Regions from separate parts of the Paenisporosarcina macmurdoensis genome, predicted to be linked through region 1. Evidence: riboswitches for the same ligand, from Rfam matches in the RefSeq annotation. Region 1 holds a riboswitch; the other holds the start of a gene.

Region 1 (4,199 bases):
CCAGTATTGATCGTCATCCATATCAATGACATTTTCAGGATTGACATCTTGCTCTGCAACAGCGATTCTTGTACCGCTTTGCCCTACTTTTACAGTGTAGTACAGAACTGACCCAAGAATGATAACTAAATAGCCAATTGTAAAGCCTAACGTCACACTTGCAGACATGATTTCAGGATAGATGATTGTCAGCTGTAAGTACCCCATCAGTACAGTTTCGGTGATGGTCACGACAAATAATAACCAACTTGAATATTTTCGAAAAGCGAGTTGTTGCTGACGTGAACGTTTCTTGTGTCGAACTTGAATTTTTGCGCCTGATTGTTTCATCGCACCGTTGAAGAACAGCATCATCCCTTGGAGTAAAAGTGTAATCATTGGCAAAGCACTCACCGAACCCCAACTTTTTTCAGCGAATGCGTCTGCCTCACCACTTGGTCCCCAATGTGTTGGAATCTGATTGGGTAACGTATCGTATTGGCTTAACCCCAAGACACCTAAGCCAAGAGTGATTAACATTGGAATGATAAAGAAGAGGCTCGGTAATATTTTAAGTTGTTCACGAAATTGCAAGTCGACTACTTTTCGTTCACTTTGCCCTTCCGTCCACTTTTCATTTTTCTTCCAATTAGCTAATGAGATATGATTTTTAGCATAAAGTCCCATTGAAAAGATGAGCGCCCCAATTTGAGCAACCATGCCTGAAAAGACGATTTGTTCTTCAGCAGGACGGAACATCCATAGCCATCCGATAAAAATCACGATTATGAGGATTCCACTCGTTAAAATGAGTTGTGTATAGCGGTTTTTCATGTGTACTATTCGTTGGTCTTTGACATGAGTATCGGGAATGTATATCCCAAATGCCTCACTTTCTCTTAAAAACTTTGGTAAGAAAGCTTGAATGGCAATAATGAAAATTAATATGACAATAAAAATAATTGCGGCCATTACTTTTCCTCCTTCAAGTCTAAAGTTATTTCGTTTATTAACAGCTCAATTTCAGCTTGAGTCAGTTGTAGACAAAGTGCTTCTGCAATGATTGGACGTAATTCTTTTTTCAAGCGGAGACGATCTAGTTCAGATGCTTTTCGAACTCCATTTTCATGAATGAATACTCCTTTTTTCTGTACAATTCGGATAAATTCCTTCTCTTCTAAATAATGATACGCTTTGTTTACGGTATGCATGTTCATCCCAAGGTCTGCAGCAAATGCGCGAACAGATGGTAATGAATCACCCGGTTTCAAGCTACCTTTCGCAACACCTTCAATAATTTGTTGGGCCAATTGCAAATAGATCGGAACAGCCGAATTTGCTTCAATCTCAATAAACATATGTGACCACCTTTTGTTCTATTAACACTAGAACAGACTTGTTATATACAATATAGAACAGAATTTGAAATTTGACAAGTTTTGTTAAGGAAAAGCTGAATTAATCGTTACATATTATGGAAGACGGATGGCACTATTTAAATAAAAAATGGATATTTATGTTAAAATAAACATAAGATTGCGAAGGTATTCACTTCAACCGTCGCGGGTTAGTTGAAGTATTACTCATAGGGGGTGCTTGGTTTGAATAATCGTCAAGAACATCCAAAAGAAAAAAGAGAGAGATTAAGACAACAAGAACTTAAAAGAAATCCGGGCGGTGCATTAAGAGATGGATTCAGTCGAGGTGAAAATGGAAATTTAACAGATTTAGTTGGTGACTTAGGCTGGAAAGGAACAGGATTATTAATAATTGTATTACTAGTTGGATATGTACTTTACAAATTATTATTTTAAATCTCATTCTTAGTTTCACCAGTCAAATAATTTAACTAGTAACTTTACAGCTCTTATTCTTTTTGTTTACAACACCTTTTTCGTGCGTTACAATGAAGCCGTTCTTTAACATTTAAACAACTACATACGATTACTGCACTAGGGGTGCTATATTTTGGCTGAGATGAGAGCATTAGCTCCGATCCCTTAACACTCGATCCAGGTAATACTGGCGTGAGGAAGTGCGGCGACTTTTGCCCAACTCTTATTTTGAGCAAAACAGCTGCATTCCACGTCGAATGTGGCTATTTTTATGTTCAAAAACAGTGATTTAGGGATAATTTTTTCGCTAATCACACCAATTAAAAGGAGGAGATGGGAATGGAACAAGTGTTTAGTTGTGGAACAAGTCCAATAGTGGGGTTGCGATTTTCGCTTCATCCAATGGCAGACAATTTTATTGAGATTATTAAAGGGGCTTTGCGTGAAGCGGATACATCAAACGTCTGGATGCACACGGATGACGTCAGCACAGTCATGCGCGGCAAGCAAATTCACGTCTTTGATACAGTCAGAGCGATTGTTTTATATGCAGCAAAAACTGGAGCACATGTGGCATTTAACGGGACCTTTTCGATTGGTTGTCCTGGGGATTCTGCGGGAGATGTGTTTTTAGAGAAAGATGACATTTTGTTAAATGAACCTCAAATTCGTGAGATCAAACAATATGTATCATCCCAGTTTGCGCTCTATCCAATGAATAACCCCGACTATATGTCGGTCATTTATACAGAAGTAGCTCGTGCAAAAGAACATGGCGTATTTAATGAGTCGATGCACTATGCAAGCGGACTCCATGGCGATATCCACCAGGTATTTACGTTCCTTGAAGAATCGTTCACTCATGCTCGTTCGGACCAATATAAACACTTGGTGATGACTGTAAACATGAGCATCAACAGCCCTTCTCATAAAGGAGATGCGTAGCATGTTGAAGTCATGGAAACTGAAAGAAGTCGTCTTAATGTCCGTGTTTGCCGTTGTATTTGCGGTCGTGTATTTACTATTTGTCCAAGTCGGTAACATTTGGGCGGGTGTGATTGGTCCAATTGCGTATGAATGGATGTTTGGAATTTGGTTTATTGTTTCGATTATCAGTGCGTACATCATTCGTAAACCAGGTGCTGCTTTGTTGTCAGAAACGATGGCTGCCATGATTGAAGTGATGATTGGTAATGCAGTTGGTCCTCGTTTGATTTTATCGGGACTTGTTCAGGGACTAGGTGCGGAAGCGGCATTTGCTGCAACTGGCTACAAGCGTTATAACTGGTGGGTACTTTGTTTAGCAGGTGTCGGTTCCGCAGTCTTTAGTTTTGCTTATGGCTTCTTGGTGTCTGGTTACGCGGCTCTCGATCCATCTTTATTAGTGTTAATGTTTACGCTTCGTGTCATCAGTGGAGCTGTTATTGCTGGCTTAGGTGGTAAGTATTTATCGGATGGTTTACTCGCTACTGGGGCCCTTCGTGGTTATGCCATTTCTCGTGATGCAGGTAGAAATCACAAGATAAAAGGTGAGGTTATTGGTTAATTCCCTTCTCACAAAAACAAATGTTATAACTCAAGAAACTCCGGTAATCATTGATTTTAAAGGTGTTACTTTTCAATTTCCAGACGATGAATCTCCCGTTTTCAGAAACATTTCATTCTCCATTCGAGCTGGTGAACGTGTCGCTTTATATGGTCCAAGTGGATGCGGGAAAAGCACCTTATTGTATTTAATGAATCGCTTGTATCCTGACAATTGCGATGGTGACCTTGAAGGTTCAATCACACTTTGGCAACGTGATGCTGCAAGTTTTGCACCTGGTGAAATCAACCACCGTATTGCTACTGTGTTTCAAGATCCAGATACACAGTTCTGTATGCCCACAGTTGAACAGGAAATGGCTTTCACATTAGAAAACTTGCATGTTCGTCGACCAGAAATGGAGACCCGCATCATGGAAACTCTTGAAATGACGGGACTTACAGCATTCCGTAAAACGACCATACAAACTCTTTCTGGGGGAATGAAACAACGCGTGGCAACAGCGTGCGCGATTCTCATGCAACCAGAAGTGTTGTTACTCGATGAACCACTTGCCCATCTAGACCCGCTAACTGCACAACAATTTGTGGAGTGGCTCGATACCTTGAAATGGCCATATCCATTAACTATTATCGCCGTCGAGCACCAACTTGATCTATGGGGAACTTTTTTTGATCGTGCCATTCACGTCCATGCATCAGGAGACCTCCCAATCGAAGTGAATCCAGTAAGGTCTAGCATGTCCTATCCTAAACGCGTTTCGGCTATTCAAGAAGAAGTAGCTTTTGCAGCTAGAAACATACATGTACATGTGAAAGGTAAACAGTTATTGAAGGACA
Region 2 (4,199 bases), on a different contig from region 1:
TGCTCTTTTTTTAAGTGCCGTTATGCTTGCAGGCATTATATTTATGAAGAAATCAATGCGCAATTCTAGCTCATCACCAAAAAGCGTACAAGGTTAATCATTCACTACTATTTAATTAAGAAAAACCGTGCAAAGTGCGACAGGTACTTTTAAGAAGTGTAACCATAGTAGCCTGTTAATTTTCGCTACGGTGGACGCTTTTCGCGGGCATGGCTTCAGTCTCCTCGTCACTGCAAAAACATGTGCTCCTGCGGTTACTCGTCGCAAAGATATCGGACGAATCACAGTTCGTCCAATATCTTTCCAGCGGGATCAGCGGGTCAGGTGAGACCCCGCAGATCGCGAAGTGACCGAGGAGGCTCACCGACCGCCCCGCGGAAAGCGTCCGCCTGTTTCTGCATCGCTACGCTAGCTTCGAAACATGAAAGGGCGTTGAAACGGAAATCAACAATAGTAATGAATCATCTTTTTGACCAAAGGACCTGAAACACTGGGTTTATGGAATTAAAATTATATACTTTCTTATCTTCTAAGAAAAAGCGGAAAGCGCCTTCTAGCTCGACACTGGCGCTAGAAAGATGAAAAGTGAAATCGTCTTTCTGACCCCATTAAGGTGCCCCGCGAGCTGGCGCTTGGGGCTAGACATAGCTACGCCAAGTTAAAAGGTGTAGCTTGAAAAATCTTATACTTTCTAATATTTTTAAAAAACACCAACTGCGCAATCGCTCAGTTGGTGTTTTCGTGTTAATTGATTTTTGTAATTAAAATGGGTTCGCCTTTTGTGACGATGACTGTATGCTCAATTTGTGCGACCAGAGATTTGTCTGGCGTTAAAAATGTCCAGCCGTCTCCAGATTCCACGATATGTTCCGCTTTTTCAGAAATAAACGGCTCTACTGCTAAAACCATTCCTTCTTTCAAAATAGTTGGTTCCCAAGCATCATAATAATTCAGAATATGTTGGGGCGCTTCATGAAGAGATTTACCAATCCCATGACCTGTTAAGTTCATGATGACTGTATAGCCATTAAGTTTAGCTTCGCGTTCAACAGCTTTACCGATTTGGTTTAAGCGTGCACCTGCTTTTACTTTTAACATCGCTCGATCAAAAGAGCTTTCTGCGACTTCACAAAGTTTTTCTATTTTCTTATGGCCTTCACCAACAGCGAATGAAATGCCTGTATCTGCAAAATAGCCATTAAGAGATCCAGAAACATCAATGTTGACGAGGTCACCATCTTTTATTATGCGTGAACCTGGTATTCCGTGCGCAACTTCTTCGTTTACACTAATGCAAGTGAAACCAGGAAAATCATACTCCCCTTTAGGACCTGAGATTGCTCCTGTTTCTTCAAACATACGTCCGCCAAGTTCATCAATTTCTTTTGTTGTCACACCGGGTTTCGTTGCTGCACGCATTGCGTCGCGAATCTCAGCAACGATTCTGCCTATTGTTTTTAACGACTCAAAGTCTTCAGTTGTTTTTGCAATCATATTCTTAAAATCCTTCTTTCTCAAAATATATATCCCATACTATACCATAAGAAAAGATGCTTTCCCATATGCCAGGACCATTCTGAACATTCAGGAAATCAATCTACTAGGTTGATTTATTTTATATACATTTTAACTCTTGTCTTTTAAGAGTATTAGATGATTTTCAAACGCCAGAAGACGCTTTCCGACCATTCAAGTCAGTTTATGTCCACTTGTTATCAAATGTACATGATAGCCAGTGAGCAACGCGTTACACCGTTTTATTTGGTTCAAGTAATCGTGGGGCAGCTAAGAAAAGTAATGAGCACACGAAAGCACTCAATAGAAATACTGGGATCATGTAAGTTGCATTATAAATAGTCGAGTACATAAATACATTAGCATCTTCAGCATACATGCCAAAGAAGAAAATACCGGTTATAACATGAATAACATAACGCAAGAACGAACCAATAAATACAGCAGAAACAATCGTGACTATCAATTTTCCACGTTTATTCTGTTGTGCATATTTAAAGTATTGTGATCGCACCAATCCTGCGAATCCAACTACACCATAAGCAATTAAATAATCTAGAATGACTTGCATAACTACAAAATTAAATGACAACGGGGTCACTGATATTAATCCTGAAACAATTTGCAACAGGCCAACTAGCAACCCAGTTATAACGCCGGCTAATGCCCCTCTGCGGAACGCCATTAAAACAATTGGAATCATCACTAAACTGACAGATCCCCCTTGCGGCATTTTAAAAGCAACAAAATCCAATACAAACCCCAACGCAGCAAAAATCGCAATCTCTACTAGCAGTAAAACTTTTTGATTTCTCATCTTTCTTCCTCCTTTTGCGATGTACTGCAAATCGCATGTCAGGGTGAAAAAAACCACAAAAAAACGACCTCAAGGACAGAGCCTGACGTCGTTGGAGTCGGTTTCTATCCACATCCCTGCGCAAGCATTAACTTACAGGTTCTAAGGGTTAGAACTTTTCTCGTTCACTCTCAGCCATTACAGGCTCCCCTTGTGGTACTTAACATCTAATTTTCATATTACGGGTTAATTGTACAGAAAGTGGGGAAAAGAAGCAAGAGGGTTCAGTAGTACTGTGACTTCTAGAGTCTCTATCAGTATACTGAGTATATAAAATTCAATAAGGATGTGAAGGTACATGATCGAATTGTTGAAAAATTTAGTAGCAATTAAAAGTGATACTGAGGATGGTGCAAATGAGGCACTTCGCTTTTGTTCTACATGGTTGGATCGTCATGAAATCACACATGAAATTATAGAGAATGAAGGACGATTAATGATTCACGCAGAAATAGGACAAGGTCCAACTACCATCGTTTGGAATGGCCATGTAGATGTAGTTCCTGGAAAAATCGAGCAATTTAATCCAGTTATTGATGGCGATCGCCTTTATGGTCGTGGATCAGCGGATATGAAAGCTGGCGTTGCAGCAATGATGGAAGCTTTTCGTCGCATTTCTTCAGCTAAAGAACAATTAAAACAGCGGATTGTTTTGCATATTGTAACGGATGAAGAAACAGGTGGAAGAAAAACATCAGGTCATCTCGTTGAGATTGGACGCTCGGGTGATTTTGTCATATGTGGAGAGCCCACACGTTTAAAACTAAGTGTGCAATCTAAAGGAATTTTACATGCTACTGTAACACTTTTCGGAAAGGCAGCACATGGATCCCGTCCTTGGGAAGGTACGAATGCTATTGAAGCTTCTTATGTGTTCCATGAGAAGTTAAAAACATTGCCATTCACTAAAGCAAGCAATGAATATTATGAATATCCTTCAATCAATTTGGCTAAAATTCAAGCAGGTGACCGTTATAATGTTGTACCAGATCAATGTGAAGTCAATTACGATATCCGTTTTGTACCAGGTCAAAATTGGGAAGATATTATCGAAGAAATGACGGAGCTTGCCCAATCAATTAATCCTAAAAATATCGTGAAACCTGGAGGTAAAACACCAGCAATTACGACAACTGAAGATAATCCTTTTGTTCAATCACTTGCAGTTGTAACAGCTGAAGTAACACAAAAAGATGCCGTGTTATTTGGACAGCATGGAGCCGCAGATACTCGCTATTATGCGAAGACGGGTGCTGGTGCTATTGAATTCGGCCCAAGTGGTGACGATTGGCACGGTCCTGGCGAATACGTGTTACTATCCTCTGTGGAACAATATGCAGATATTCTAACAAAACATGCATTAAGATGAAACCATTTGCATGGTGCACCGTATTAGTAGGTACTATCGTTTAGAGGAGGAGTAATTTTGGATAATCGCCGTGTATTATCCGCTTTATGTTATTTCAGTGTTTTATTTGCTCCATTTTTATTACCACTAATTGTGTACTTTATTTCACCTGATACTTTAGTAAAGCACCATGCAAAACGGTCTTTTTTATCACATTTGATTCCCGTCGCTTTAGGCGTTATAGGGTTTATTGTTTTAATGGTTAGTTCAGTAACCATGTATAGTACTATGGATTATTCGATTGCACCAACTGCGACTTCCTCTTTTGATTTCATGTCTGCAGGCATTCCTATATTGTTTATGTTGTTATATGGGATTTTGTCGATTGCTGTATTGATTTGGAACATTGTTCAAGGAATTAAAGTAATACAAGAGGTTTAGTAATTCTTACTTTCGGGAAATACACCACTATACAATAGT

Evidence for each region. Region 1 has a riboswitch for thiamine pyrophosphate ahead of ACFPYN_RS05010 (YkoF family thiamine/hydroxymethylpyrimidine-binding protein). Riboswitches for the same ligand answer to the same signal wherever they lie in the genome.
Region 2: it holds a riboswitch for thiamine pyrophosphate, as region 1 does, so the genes downstream of both, thiT (energy-coupled thiamine transporter ThiT) here and ACFPYN_RS05010 (YkoF family thiamine/hydroxymethylpyrimidine-binding protein) in region 1, are expected to answer to the same signal.

Annotation. Positions count from the first base shown of each region.
Region 1 covers NZ_JBHSRI010000004.1:17,470-21,668, reverse strand. Annotated here, with positions in the region: gene ACFPYN_RS05025 (DUF1648 domain-containing protein) at 1-951, opposite strand, end outside; gene ACFPYN_RS05020 (GntR family transcriptional regulator) at 951-1,337, opposite strand; gene ACFPYN_RS05015 (DUF6366 family protein) at 1,581-1,793, shown strand; TPP riboswitch at 1,924-2,030, shown strand; gene ACFPYN_RS05010 (YkoF family thiamine/hydroxymethylpyrimidine-binding protein) at 2,154-2,759, shown strand; gene ACFPYN_RS05005 (ECF transporter S component) at 2,761-3,360, shown strand; gene ACFPYN_RS05000 (ABC transporter ATP-binding protein) at 3,353-4,199, shown strand, end outside.
Region 2 covers NZ_JBHSRI010000003.1:46,242-50,440, forward strand. Annotated here, with positions in the region: gene ACFPYN_RS04155 (TspO/MBR family protein) at 1-97, shown strand, start outside; gene map (type I methionyl aminopeptidase) at 745-1,494, opposite strand; gene thiT (energy-coupled thiamine transporter ThiT) at 1,748-2,332, opposite strand; TPP riboswitch at 2,429-2,533, opposite strand; gene ACFPYN_RS04170 (M20 family metallopeptidase) at 2,670-3,740, shown strand; gene ACFPYN_RS04175 (DUF4870 domain-containing protein) at 3,798-4,160, shown strand.